DNA from 2 places in the Planococcus sp. TJ-201 genome. Region 2 is predicted to be linked to the other one. Evidence: riboswitches for the same ligand, from Rfam matches in the RefSeq annotation. Region 2 holds a riboswitch; the other holds the start of a gene.
The links. Region 2 has a riboswitch for cobalamin ahead of AC4EG4_RS09200 (acyl-CoA thioesterase). Riboswitches for the same ligand answer to the same signal wherever they lie in the genome.
Positions count from the first base shown of each region.

Region 1: it holds a riboswitch for cobalamin, as region 2 does, so the genes downstream of both, AC4EG4_RS05205 (ABC transporter substrate-binding protein) here and AC4EG4_RS09200 (acyl-CoA thioesterase) in region 2, are expected to answer to the same signal.

Region 1 is NZ_JBZDOG010000001.1:1,029,043-1,036,274, forward strand. It holds gene cbiB (adenosylcobinamide-phosphate synthase CbiB) at 1-378, opposite strand, end outside; gene AC4EG4_RS05195 (adenosylcobinamide amidohydrolase) at 375-1,841, opposite strand; gene AC4EG4_RS05200 (FecCD family ABC transporter permease) at 1,844-2,836, opposite strand; gene AC4EG4_RS05205 (ABC transporter substrate-binding protein) at 2,829-3,806, opposite strand; cobalamin riboswitch at 3,957-4,143, opposite strand; gene argS (arginine--tRNA ligase) at 4,190-5,851, opposite strand; gene AC4EG4_RS05215 (YwiB family protein) at 5,848-6,258, opposite strand; gene AC4EG4_RS05220 (antibiotic biosynthesis monooxygenase family protein) at 6,429-6,926, opposite strand.
Region 2 is NZ_JBZDOG010000003.1:166,318-173,549, forward strand. It holds gene AC4EG4_RS09165 (b(o/a)3-type cytochrome-c oxidase subunit 1) at 1-674, shown strand, start outside; gene AC4EG4_RS09170 (methyltransferase family protein) at 1,048-1,605, shown strand; gene AC4EG4_RS09175 (organic hydroperoxide resistance protein) at 1,761-2,180, shown strand; gene AC4EG4_RS09180 (MarR family winged helix-turn-helix transcriptional regulator) at 2,204-2,641, shown strand; gene AC4EG4_RS09185 (glutathione peroxidase) at 2,681-3,157, shown strand; gene AC4EG4_RS09190 (DUF3934 family protein) at 3,315-3,500, shown strand; gene AC4EG4_RS09195 (PAS domain S-box protein) at 3,635-4,411, shown strand; cobalamin riboswitch at 4,517-4,693, shown strand; gene AC4EG4_RS09200 (acyl-CoA thioesterase) at 4,846-5,331, shown strand; partial or broken gene AC4EG4_RS09205 (ribonucleotide reductase barrel domain-containing protein) at 5,333-6,697, shown strand; gene AC4EG4_RS09210 (hypothetical protein) at 6,821-7,232, shown strand, end outside.

The DNA of each region.
Region 1 (7,232 bases), on a different contig from region 2:
AACAATCCACGACAGTTTTTCACGTGCCAATGCCATGTTTTTATTTGTAAGCGGCTTGTACACATCCAACGCAGCATCTTTCAAGCTTTTTTGGGCAAGCCCGGAAGCAATCAGCAAGGCTTCTACGGCGATTCCTGCAAAAACATTTACAGCATAGGCAAACGCAACAATCGAGTAAACCATTAAAAACACCGAAATTGCTATGGTTCCAAGCAACAGGAACCCATTTTGAAAAGCAATGGGTCCTTGGTTCCAGCGGCTGGTTAGCTTGCGAATTGCATGTCCGATCCAGCGAACCGGATGCGGCCAATTCGGCGGATCCCCAACAATTCGGTCGATGACTAAACCTAGAGCGATGGCTGTAAAATGCGAAATCATAGGCTGCTTGCTTTCGCCGTTTGATACAGTTTGAGCGCTTCGACCGTACACTCGAATACGCCTACACCAACCAATTTCCCAAGCTCAGTAATTGGACCCGCGTACGGCAGAGGTTCGCCCTGCTGCGTAGCTGCCACCAAACAACTGTCGGTGGACGTTCCTGTTGCAATCGTCCCGGTCAATGGATCTTTGACTTGCTCCTGCTGAAGCGCTTTTGTTTTGGCTTCGGTCGCGGTGATCATCGCTTGAATAAAAGCTTCTTCCGACAAAATACCATTGACTAAAATCCAAGTGTTGATGGTGCCCACGCGAAGCGTACGTTCAACTGCTTTTGAAACATCCACACCGTTGCCGACACCTGCGGTTACAGCAATAACAACGGACCCGAAAGGACCTTCGTATTCTTTGACGATGGCGTCCTGGGTCTGGACCGCGGTCATCATTCCCACCGTGTCGGTCGCCTTCAAACCACTTTGTTCAATAAACTCAGACATTTCTTGAACGCTATCGTTAACATTGTAAAAAGCGTCCACGTGCCGGTTCATAAAATTGCGGAACCATCCGGAACCCGCATTCACAACAGCAGATGACACGGTTTTTAACGGAATGGGACTTTGATAAAGCACCATTTCCTCAGAAACTTGAAAATTTTCGGCACGTATGCAAACGTTTGCTGATTCACGTTCAACTCCCGGCAATAAGGTAATCTGTGGTTTTGGCAGTTCAGGGTGTGGGTGATTGCTGACTCGCGTGTTGTAAACGGTCTCGATATCCTGCTCCCGTACCACTTCATGTGGTTCACCAATGCGGACCACACTTCCCTCGTCCAGCAGCAGCAACTGGTCACAGTACATAGATGCCAGATTGATGTCGTGAAAAATAGAGACAATCGTCAAATCTTTTTCAATGGCCTGCTTTTTAATAGTATCGAGCAACTCTTTCTGGTGGTTAATGTCCAGGTGATTGGTTGGCTCATCCAATAGCAGTATGCCTGCATCCTGTGCCAATGCTTGCGCCACAAAAACACGCTGCTGTTCACCGCCCGACATCCGATCAATTTGCGTTTTTTCGTAATGGCTGATATCCATCAAACGCATCGCTTGCACAACAGCCTGCTCATCTTCTTCCGACCAGGAAGAAAACCAGCCGCCTTGATGCGGATACCTGCCGAGTGACACTGTTTCCCGGACGGTATGGGCAAAGGCATGTGCATGCAATTGGGGCAATACCGCCATTTTTCTCGCCAACTCTTTGGCAGGGAAATCTACGATTGATTTGCCATCGATCCGAACTTCTCCACTCGTTGCCGGCAATACGCCGCTGATCAGTTTCATCAACGTGGATTTGCCGCTGCCATTTGGTCCCAAAATACCGAGAATCGAGCCTTTATTGACGGTAAATGACACGTCTTTAACGATATTTTTATCGTCATACCCGCCTGTCAATCCAGTTATTTCAAGCATGCTCATGCTCCTCCTTTGCGTTGTCGGAAAAAGATGAAGGCAAATACCGGCGCCCCGATAAATGCAGTAATGACGCCTATCGGCAATTCAGTTGGTGAAATAATCGTCCGTGACACCAAGTCGCAAACGATTAACAAAGCCGCTCCATTAATGAACGACAGCGGCAAAACATGCCGATGGTCAGATCCCCAAAGCAAGCGGGTCATATGTGGAACTACCAAACCAACAAATCCGATGGTGCCGGAAACCGAAACAGCTGCTCCGGTCAACACCGAACCACCAATCAAGATGGCCATTTTGCTCTTTTTGACATCCACACCCAAATGCTGTGCCCGCTCTTCCCCGAAAAGCATGGCATTCAACTCACGTCTCTTCAGCCACAATACGAACGAACCGATTAATACGAATGGCAGTGCCATCCGAACATAGGGCCAGCCGCGCATCGACACGCTGCCCAACAGCCACCCAATGATTTGGCGCAGTTCTTCCCCGGTTAATGCAATCATCAAGGAAATGATGGACCCAAGAAACGAACTGAAAATAATCCCGGTCAATATGACCGTTTCCATTTTCATCGAACGATCTACCATCTTTGCAAAGCTCATCACTGCAAACATCGTCAGCAAAGCACCGATCATGCTCATGACCGGCAAAGTAAAGGGTCCCAAAAATGGAATGCTGATACCAAAAAAGAGCGTCATCACAGCGCCGACGGAGGCACCGGAAGACACTCCCAGGGTGTAAGGATCGGCCAATGGATTTTTCAAAAGCCCTTGGAACGCAGCACCGGCAATGGCCAATGCCGCACCGACAAGCCCGGCTAAGACGACGCGGGGCATACGGATATTCCATAAAATATTGGCAGCTGCCTCATCCGATGAGGGATTCCACAGCACGACCGGTGATATCGACACCGTTCCAACCGTTACCCCAAGCAACACGGCCCCTGCTAGTATCAGCAGCGAGACGCAGTATGCCAGAACGTTTTTATTCATTGAACACATCAGGATAAACGGCTTGCGCCATTTCCAGCAGGCCTTCCGATAAACGTGGGCCTGAACGGGTGAGCATATCCGAATCCAGGTTGTAGACCGCATCTTCTTGAACAGCTGTTACTTCGGCAAAGCCGCTTCTTGATTTGATCAAATCAACTGCGCCTTCTACATAAGCGCCTTCTGTTGTTACGATGACATCGGGATTAGCAGCAACAATAGCCTCTGGGTCCATGCTGACCCAGCCTTCCAAATCACCGGCAACATTTTCAGCGTTGATGAGCGTCAGCATTTCATCCATGAATGTTCCGCTTCCTGTCGTAAAAATATCAGGCTGGCTGCCGACTTCTAAAAAGACCGTTTTGGGCTCTTCAATTGTACTGGCTATTTCTTCGATTTCGGCCACTTGCACTTCCATTTCTGAAACAATGCTTTCTGCCTCTTCCATCGTGCCTGTCGCTTGCGCGATTACAGTGATGGAATCGTATACTTCTTCAAAGCTGACTGCGTTGTTGACAACAAATACTTCGACACCGGCATCACGTAATTGCTGCAAGCCAGCATCTCCGACACCCAGTCCCGATTCATGTGCCAGCACGAGATCCGGCTGAAGGCTGATGATTTTTTCCACATTGAATTCCTGGCCGCCGATTTTCTCTACTTCTGCAGCTTCTTCCGGGTAGTTGTCAAAATCAGAAACGCCAACCATTTTGTCGCCAAGTCCTAATTCATAAGCAATTTCTGTATTTGAGGGCACCATCGACACGATGGCTTGCGGCTCTTCTTCGATGACGATTTCATCCCCGACAGCATCTGTCAAAGTCACTGGGTATTCAACTTCTGCCACTTCTGTTGGCGGCTCTGCTGGTGTCTCCACGTCCTGTTCTTCTTCAGGCGTTGCCGTTTCACTGCAGCCGGCCATCAAAACCGCAGCCAATCCTGCGGTTGCACCAAATTTCCAAATCTTCTTCATGAATAAATCCCCCTTGATGTTTTTAGCTTTTAAGTTAGCCGCTAAGATAAGGCACTTCTTTAAACAAAAAATCCCCCGCAGCATTCTGCGGAGGATGGAAAGGACGACATAAAAAAAACATGCGCATCCAGCCTTTCCTCGCAGGCGTTTGGGTGTGTTTTCATAAAGGCAGGTCTCCTGGCTTGTGGTCGTTGGTTTCTGCACCTTCCCGAAGCATTGCTTCAGTGGCATTTTGCAGATTCCTCTCACATACAGTGGCGGGACCGCGCCGGAGTTGAACCGGCTTCCCTTTTAACTCATGTTCTTAGACATAAGCACCTTTATGAATTGTTCGTATATTCGATTTGTTGTCTTCATTATACACGTAATTGGCAGTCTGTCTCTTACATTTTTTCTGGAGCTGCCACACCCACAGTTTTCAGTGAATTGGCCAAGGTCGTTTTCACGGCTGTAATTAAAGCAAGGCGCGCACTTGTCAGTTCTACATTGGATGCGTCCAATACTTTATTGGCGTTATAGAAACTATGGAAATGAGAAGCCAGTTCATGAATATACGTCGTGATGCGGTGAGGTGCACGCTGCTTGGCTGCATCGGCAATCACCTGAGGGAAATCCCCAATTTTCTTCAATACATCAATTTCTTTCTCAGATGTCAATAAAGCCAAATGATCCTGCGAAGCAGTCAAGCCTTGTTCTTCCGCCTGGCGCAAAATGGACGAAATGCGCGCGTGGGCGTATTGCGAATAGTAGACTGGATTTTCATTGGACTGCGAAACAGCCAAATCCAAATCGAAGTCCATATGGGAATCGCCAGAACGCATTGCGAAGAAGTAACGCACCGCATCCAAGCCAACCAATTCAACCAGCTCGCGCATCGTTACCGCTTTGCCGGTCCGTTTGCTCATCTTCATTTTTTCGCCGTCTTTGTACAATTGCACCATTTGAATGATGCTGACTTCCAGCGTCTCGCAATCATAGCCAAGTGCTTGGATCGCTGCTTTCATGCGCGGAATATAGCCATGGTGATCAGCTCCCCACACATTGATCAGCTTGCCGAATCCGCGCTGCAACTTATCTTCGTGATAAGCGATATCGGGCATTAAGTAAGTGTACGTGCCATCATTTTTGATCAGTACACGGTCTTTGTCGTCTCCAAACGTTGTGGAGCGAAACCATGTTGCGCCTTCTTCTTCAAAAACATGGCCATTTGCACGCAGTTTAGCCAAGGCATCGTCAATTTTGCCGTTTTTGTATAGGGACGATTCCGGGTACCAAACGTCAAATTCCACACGGAAATCTGCAAGGTCCTGCTGCAGTTTGGCCAATTCGACTTTCAAACCGTGCTGGCGGAATGTTTCAAAACGTTCTTCGTGAGTCAAGCTGACGAATTTGTCGCCATGTTCTTTGACTAGGTCATTTGCAATATCTTTGATGTCTTGTCCGCGGTAGCCATCTTCCGGCATGCTATCGCCTTTGCCAAGCGCTTCAAAATAACGGGCTTCGATCGACAATGCCAAGTTGTTGATTTGATTGCCGGCATCGTTGATGTAATATTCGCGTGACACTTCGTATCCTGCCAGGTCCAGCACATTGCACAGCGAATCGCCGACAGAAGATCCACGGGCATGGCCCAAATGCAGATCGCCTGTCGGGTTGGCTGAGACAAATTCCACTTGGACGCGTTCGCCGCCGCCCGCTGTTGAACGGCCGTATTCGGTGTTCTGCTCCAGCACGGTTGTGATCACATCCAGCAAATAATCTTTTTTAATCGTAATATTGATAAATCCAGGTCCAGCGATTTCAACTGTCTGGATGTTCGCGGCCTCTTTATCCAGGTTTTCGACAATTGCTTCGGCTATTGCACGTGGCGGCTTTTTCGCCAGACGCGTCAATTGCATCGCAACGTTCGTGGCATAGTCGCCATTCGTCTTGTCTCTTGGGGACTCCAGTTGGACTTCAACCGGTTCGGTCGTCAATTCTGCTTTTTCGATTGCTTCTGCAAATGCTGTTTTGATTGCGTGTTGCACTTTTTCTACTGCGTTCATCCTTTAGCCTCCATAAACTGTATTTCCATTTCGTATTCGCCGACATGATCCAAGCCGAGTGCCAGATCATAACGGACCATAAAGCGCGTATCGCTGACCGACAGCTCGTGCGCTTTGGTCGTCAGCATGAATGACCCTTGTTCATTGGTCAGATTGCCGGTTTGTTCTTTATGTAATAAAAAAGGGAGCCGCATCTGCAGGCCGCCGCTTCTCATAATCACCGCTTCATCTTCTTGAAGTTTGACCGTCGTCCGGATTTCAAGATCGTCCTGCTGTTCTGCGTATTGCAGATAGCGCAGCTTGTTTTTTTCCGTCAACGTTCCGTGAGATTCCAGCACCATCACTTGCTCTTCCATATCCGGCTGGCGGATTGTCGTTGTCAGTTTGATCGTCACTGTCTTGTGCATGGCTCTCCGCCTCCCCGTCCATTGATAACCTTTATATTATAGCTTGACTGGCCGGTTTTTTTCAATGAAGGATTCGCAGGAACTGCAGAATAAACAAAAGACCACACGTTTTGGCCGCGGCCAAATCCATGTGATCTAAAAAATTTGCTCTTTTTATAAGGAGAATTCGTTTATCTTGTATAGGTTGTGACAAAAGAAGGCCGCGGAAAAATGTTCGGGCGCTTATCGATGCCTTCTGCGGTGCCGCGCTTGGCGTGTGCATGGCCGTAAGCCTGCGATTCCTGCCAATCTTTAAACGATTGCTCATCTTTCCAGATTGTCAAGATGGCGTATGTATCCGAGTCTTTCGGACGCAGAACGCGGATTGCCGCAAAGCCAGGTTCTTTTTCAACCATTCCTGCACGGTTTTGGAAGCGCGATTCAAACAATTCACGGCCTTCTTCTGTTACCGGAATGTTGTTGAACACGGCATAGTAGCCGTCATTGATATCGCCTACAGCATTCAGCACTTCATAGGCTTCCGCTCCCTGAATGCCGGGGCCGCCTTCCGCTTCATAAAGCAGCACAGCTTCATCGTCATTTACCAGGTAAATCAATCGTGCATTTGCCAAGTTTGCCATCAGCATTACAGCCTGATCGCGGTGGCCAGTCCATTTATACAATTCTATTGTCAACACCTCTTCCACTAGTTCGTCCATTCCATCTTACTGCTTTTAATCGGAAGAATCTATTCAGAGCAATCTCTATGAAATGCAAAAACCGATCTGAAGATTTTCAGACCGGTTTTAACGGATAAACTATTCGATATAATTAAGAATTTTCATGTTTTAAGCCATTTAAGAAGAGAAGGTATGAAGAAATCGCTCCAGGCGGACGCTTTCCGGGGGGTACGGCCTCAGCCGCTTCCTTCGCTATGCTCAGTCCAGGGTCTTCAGCTCGTACTGATCCCCCAGGAGTCGCCGCCCTCCACTATT
Region 2 (7,232 bases):
ACATCCGTTTTACATCCATTTTCATTGCCATGGCGTTTTTTATTCCAGGCGGAGCAGGCGGTATTATCAATGCCAGTTTCCAGTTGAACGAAGTCGTCCACAATACTTTATGGATCGTCGGACATTTTCATATCACGGTGGGAACGCCAGTGGCCATGACGTTTATGGGGCTGACGTTTTGGCTGATTCCTTATTTGACAGGAAGAAAGTTTACCAAGTCCATGAAAGTGCTTGGACTCGTCCAAATCATTACTTGGTCGATCGGGATGCTGTTAATGTCCACAGCACAGCATGTATTAGGCCTTCTCGGAGCGCCGCGGAGAACCGCTTATTCCGGCTACAACAATCACCCTTCCGCAATGGAATGGTTTGATGGCATCCTGACCAATCATGTAACGATGGCCGTCGGCGGAAGCATCCTCTTCGTTTCGGCCATGATTCTCATTTATATCGTTGTCATGACAATGTTCCTGTCGCCTAAAGCAGTTGAAGAGAAGGATTTCGTAGATTTTCCAATGGCGGAAAGCGACATGTCCCGCACACCGAAATGGCTGGAAAACTGGTGGATCTGGATCGGCCTTGCCGTTCTGCTTATTCTGATTGCTTATGCAATACCTTTAAGTCATATGATTCAACACGCACCACCAGGCTCAGAAGGATTTAAAACTTGGTAGGAGTTGAGGAATAATGTTCACGATGGTCATTTCATTGACGGTTGTCTTTATCGCATTTACAGCGATGCTGGTCGAAATATCTTCTGCGGAAGATTGAGCAGGAGCTATAAGCGCTGATTTATCAGAGCGATTGAGGAAATTGAAATAAAACCTTATGACAGAGCGCATTGCCGACTTGGCAATGCGCTCATAACTGTCTTTAGACCCCCAAACTGTAGAGTTTACGGTCGTTCAACGAAATTTAAAGTCGTCCAGCCAAAATTCCTCCAAAAAACTCATGCCTTCGAAGACGATGGCAAGGGATGGAAATTGTATTCCTTCAGAATGTCCGATAATATTGAAAGTAAAAGAACAGGAAGTTGGGGCTTACGCGATGACGATAATCGAAATAATTTTTACAGCGATCAGCTTGTTTTGGGTCAGCGAATTCCTGATTTTCCGCAATCGCGGCATTGGGCAAGGCGATCCGTTAGAAAAGCGTACATTTTTTTCGATTTTAGCTGCTTTGATCGGTACGATCCTTGCCGCAGCATTTCTGCAGGAACTAGCGCCATTTGGAAGCATTGCAATGATTAGTCAGCTAGTGGGAGTGGCTTTGCTAGCATCAGGTGTTTTTCTGCGATTCTGGGGAATTTTGCATTTGAAGTCCCAATTCACACGTTACGTCACAGTTCGAGAAGGGGATGAAATTGTCAGCACCGGCCCTTACCGGAAGCTGCGCCACCCCCTTTATACAGGTTTGCTGTTCATTACGCTTGGAATGGCGTTGTTTTTCACCAGTCCCATTGCCGCGGTTCTCGGCAGCCTTGCGATGGTATGGGCTTTGCTGCAGCGCATCAATTACGAGGAGCGGCTGCTGATTGAGAAGTTTGGACCGGATTACCAGCAATGGATGAAAGAACGGGCCCGGTTGATCCCATTCATCTATTAATAGGAACTAGTTAAAAGAATAAGCATGGCGCGACCAAAAGCTTTTATTTGCCAGTGCGGCTAATAAAAGCTTTTTTGTGAGCAATATTATTTACATCGCACACGATATAAATTAATATAGATCGTGTAAGATATAAATGGATGGAGGAATATAAAATGAAAACACTATTTGAAACAACAATGATTAATACAGGCGGAAGAGACGGGGCCGTTTATTCACCGGACAATATTTTCTATTTGGATGTCGCCAAACCACCGGCTCTTGGCGGTTCGGCCACAACAGCTACGAATCCTGAACAGCTTTTTGCAGCAGGCTACAGCGCGTGCTTTAACAGCGCATTGGAATTGGTGCTGGAAGCTGGTAAAGTGGAAATAGAGAAAAGTGAAGTCACAGCAACTGTTGCATTGATCGGCGATAAAGATAATGGCGGGGTGAAGCTAGCGGTGAAACTTGTTGTCGACATTACTGGCATTGAGGAAGAGCTAAAACACGAATACGTAGAAAAAGCACATCAATATTGCCCGTATTCAAAAGCGATCAAAGGGTCAGTGGATGTGGAAATCAGCGTTCTATAATCTGTAGTATAGGTGAGATGCAAATGGAAAAACCGACAAAACTTGAACAGCAATTATGCTTTGAAGTCTACAAAGCTTCCAGCAATTTTTCAAAAATGTATGCAAAAGCGCTCGAACCGTTCAACCTGACATTTTCGCAGTACCTCGTCCTTCTGGTTCTATGGGAGGAAGACAGGCTGCTAATGAAAAACATCGGTGAACGGCTCGGCCTTGGCACAGGGACCTTGAACCCCATCATCAACCGTATGATCGAACAAGGCCGGCTGACCAAGCAGCAATCCGAAAAGGATAAGCGGGCGTTTGTCATTTCACTGACTGAAAAAGCTCATGGCGAACAAGTAGAAGTTGAGAAAGCTGTTTTAGAAAAATTGATCAGCTGCGATTTTATGGGCGTCAATGCGATTGAATTGATGAAAAACCTGAAAGAACTGAATGCATCTTTTAAGACCATGAATCTGTAACAGCGCCGATTTTTGAGCAAAAATAAGGAGTGATGCCGGATGAATATTTATGATATTGCTGTAACCAAGCCAAACGGAGAAGATTATCAGTTGAGCGAGTATAAGGGAAAAGCGATGCTGATTGTCAACACGGCAACTAAATGCGGCTTGCGGGATCAATTTGACAGTCTGGAAAAAATGTACGAAGACTATAAAGACCAAGGGTTAGTTGTTTTGGGCTTCCCATCCAACCAATTTGGCCAGGAAAAAGCCACCGGGGAAGAAGCGGAGGAAGCTTGCCGGACCACTTATGGTGTGACGTTCCCAATGCATGACTTGATTAAGGTCAATGGCAAAGACGCACACCCGCTTTTCAACTATTTGACTGACAACACAAAAGGATTTTTATCAAGCGGCATCAAATGGAACTTCACGAAGTTTCTGATCGATCAAAATGGCAATATTGTTTCGCGATTTTCTCCAAAGGATAAACCTGAATCGTTTGAAAAGGATATTCAAAAAGTCTTGGCTGAGTAAGAACTGCCTGCCTATTTTATTCGGAAAGAGCTGTGAAAGGCTCGATTGGCAATGATATGAATGGGGATTTCCGGCATGCCGGCAGAACATTTCTGTATCACTCCAGCCCCTGATGTGATAAGCTGTACATCAGCGTAGCAGTAATGGAGTGATTAAAATGAGCAAAGCAAAAGCAAAAAGCGGTACAGGTCAGGGAACCGGCAAAAAAGGCTGGACTCGCTGGAAAGCAGGCGCCAACAAAGCCAAAAGTTTTAAGCCTTATACCAGCAAAAACAATAAAAAAGCCGACGAACCTAAAACAGAAAAAGAGCGAGCTTCTGAATCTGAATGGGTCGATGAATAAATAGAGAATTTGGTTGTCCAAAGGGGCAACTTTTTTTTATTCGATTTTAAGAGATGGGTAGATCCTGAAAGTTTTTCCACAAAAGTGTAAAATGGAAGAAGAGCCCGTTTTGAAGACGGAAGGAGTGAAAGAGAATGAAGAGTGTATCAGATCCGTTATTGAACATTCCGGAAAAAGAAGAATTGTATCAGCGCATCGCTGAATATTCGAATGAAACAACCATCATTCATTCTAAGCAAAAGGTCTTATACATAAATCAATCAGGCGCTGAGTTTTTAAAAGCCAGCCAAGCTGAACTTGTCGGGGCGAGTGTAGTAGACGTTTTTACGGAAGATTATAAAGAAATGATTGCTGAGCGAATCCGCAAAGGCATGGAGGACCGAACCATCGGAGAACTGATGGATACGACCGTTAAACGCTTTGACGGGACAATAGCAGAAGTTGAATTGTACTGCTACCCGGTTGAATATGGTGACACGACGGCTATCCAATCGATTATACGGGACGTTACCGTTCAGAAAAAAACCGAGCGCGAATTGCTGCAATTGAAAAATGAAGTTTCGACGCCGATTGTTCCGATTATCGATGGCCTGGCTGTTATGCCGCTTGTCGGTTCAGTCGATGGCGACCGAAGCACCCGACTGCTCGACCTCATTCCGCAGAAAATTCAAGGGCATGAACTGAACTACCTTATTGTTGATGTTTCGGGCATTTACAATATCGACAATGTAGTAGCAGAGTTTCTCTATAAAATAGACCAGATCATGCGCTTATTGGGCATTGGGTTGATTTTTACCGGAATTCGTCCGGAACTGGCAATGAAAGCTGTGGAAGCTCGTGTAGATTTCAGCAAATTGACGACAATGGGTACAGTCAAGCAAGCACTGAAAAAACACTTAACCGCAAATTAATAAATTCCTGTTCAGTTTTGAAAACCGCTTGTCAAATTGACGAAAGTGATTTATAGTTTAGAAATACAATATTTAGTGTTCATTATCGAATAAAAAACTATATATAGTAGATCCGATAACGAAGGTGCCTGAAAAGGCTTAATAGGGAATCCGGTAAATTCCGGAGCTGTTCCCGCAACTGTAAGTGCTGACGAGCCATCACAATCCACTGTCCAATGGACGGGAAGGAGATGGCAAGGAAGACGCACGAGCCAGGAGACCTGCCTTCGTTATAGTTTATGATCTTCTCCGGGAGTTGAGAGGGATAACGAAGGTATTTTGCATGGAACAGCTTGTTTTTCGCTGGTTTCATTCGATATTCTACGTTTTCAAACCCATCCTCCCCGAGAGGATGGGTTTTTCTTTTTGTAATAGAGATGGAGGATTGAAGGCAAATGACAGAACCGTTAGCTGCAGGCGTGGCAAGAACCATTCAAACAAGATTGGTGTTGCCGCCTGACACCAACCATATGGGTACTATTTTCGGCGGTACCGTGTTGGCATACATAGATGAAATTGCCGCCATTACAGCGATGAGGCACAGCGGCAAAGCTGTCGTGACGGCTTCAATCGACACCGTGAATTTCCTGTCTTCGGCGAAAGTGGGAGATGTCCTTATTTTAGAAGGTGTTGTTATATCTACCGGAAGAACATCGATGGAAGTATACGTGAAAGCCGAATGCCAGCAAATTGAAAAAGGCACTAAAAGTTTGACGACAACGGCCATTCTGACAATGGTAGCGGTGGACAGCAATGGCAAGCCGACTCCCGTAACTGGGGTGATTCCAGAAACGGCAGCTGAAGAACAACTATTCAACAGCGCACAAGAGAGAAAACAACGCCGCATGCAAGTGAACGAATACGCAAAGGAGCTGAGCTGATATGAACACAAAAGTTGAAACAGCAGAAATACATGCAGTAGAACGAGCTCTTCAACGGGCAACAGAAGTATACGGACTGGATACGAAGGAGCTGCTGGAACGTACAGCGAAATTGGCTGGACAGGCAAAAGGCGAGCAATCCCTGCTTTATGCGCTGAACCGAATTACGATGGACGAACCCGACTGGACGTACACCGCAGCAGAATTATACGCCAGCGACTTGTATGAAAAAGCCGGAAGCAGCCGGAATTATCCCGCTTCCCGAAAATACGGCGATTTCTACGGGCTTGTTGATGAGCTTTCACGCGTCGGCATTTATTCAGGAGAACTCTTGTCGGTTTACTCGAAAGAGGAAATCACCGAACTTGGCAAGGAAATCGAACCGGAGCGTGATTTGCTGTTCAACTACATCGGCTTGTTTTTATTGGCTGACCGTTATTTGGCGAAAGATTACGAAGGGCGGTTGTTTGAACTTCCGCAAGAGCGTTTTCTTGTCATTGCGATGACTTTGATGCAAAACGAGCGGAAAGAACAACGCCTGGAGCTGGTGAAAGAAGCATACTGGGCGATGAGCCATTTGTATATGACGGTCGCCACACCGACATTGTCGAACGCAGGCAAAAGCTTTGGACAATTGTCTTCTTGCTTTATCGACACCGTCGATGATTCACTGGACGGGATTTATTTGAACAACTGGGACATTGCACGCCTCAGCAAAGACGGCGGCGGCATTGGGATTTATTACGGCAAAGTACGGGCACTGGGCTCGGATATTAAAAAATTCAAAGGCAATTCCTCCGGCGTCGTGCCGTGGATCCGCCTGGTCAACGATACGGCCGTCAGCGTCGATCAACTGGGCCAGCGCCAGGGTGCCGTAGCGATTTACTTGGATGTCTTCCATAAAGACATCATGAACGGATTCCTGGATTTGAAAACCAACAACGGCGACGAACGCCGCAAAGCGCATGATATTTTCACCGGTGTGTCGATTCCAGATTTGTTTATGGAGCGATTGCAGGAAAAAGACGAAAACGGCCGGAGCATTGGCGAATGGCATACGTTCTGTCCGCATCAGGTCAAGCAAGTGATGGGTTGGAAAGACGAAGAGGGCAATGCGCTCGGACTTGAGGACTTTTATGACGAAACCGATAAAAAGTACTTCCGTGATAAATACCAAGAAGCGGTAGAGCATCCATTATTGCCGCGCAAAACGTACCGTGCCATGGAAATCATGGCGCGCATCATGGTTTCCCAGCTGGAGACCGGTACGCCGTATATGTTCTACCGAGATGAAGTGAACCGCCAAAACCCGAACAAGCACACGAGAGGCAGAGGGTTGACGTCGATCTACTGCAGTAATTTGTGTTAATTCTTAGCACCTTCAGTCAGTAATGGCTGCCGAAAACCCATCTAAACGGGGAAACACTTTTAATTGAAGTCAATCCCGTGCTAAATCTCTTTAACAGTTAGCGGTTAGGATTATCGCAGAATGAGGAATTATCCTTATGAGGTGATAGCAATGACAAAACCATTCGGATTTGTATACGAAACCACTAATAGCTTAAACAATAAGAAATACATTGGAAAATGTATTTATGGTCGAAAGAATAACTGGGAAACCTATCTAGGCTCAGGTCTTTATTTAAAAAGGACAATAAAGAAATACGGTGCTGAGAACTTCATCCGAACTATATTGGACGAAGCAGATTCGGCGGAAGAACTGAATGAACTAGAAGAGCGGTACATCTTAGAACGAAATGCAGTTGAATCAGCTGATTATTACAATATCAAGCATACTTCCATTGGCGGAGACATCTTCACCAACTACCCTAATAAAGAAACCATAAGGCTTCATAGGGTTCGGCAAATGTCAGGTAAAGGCAACCATCAACATGGGAAGC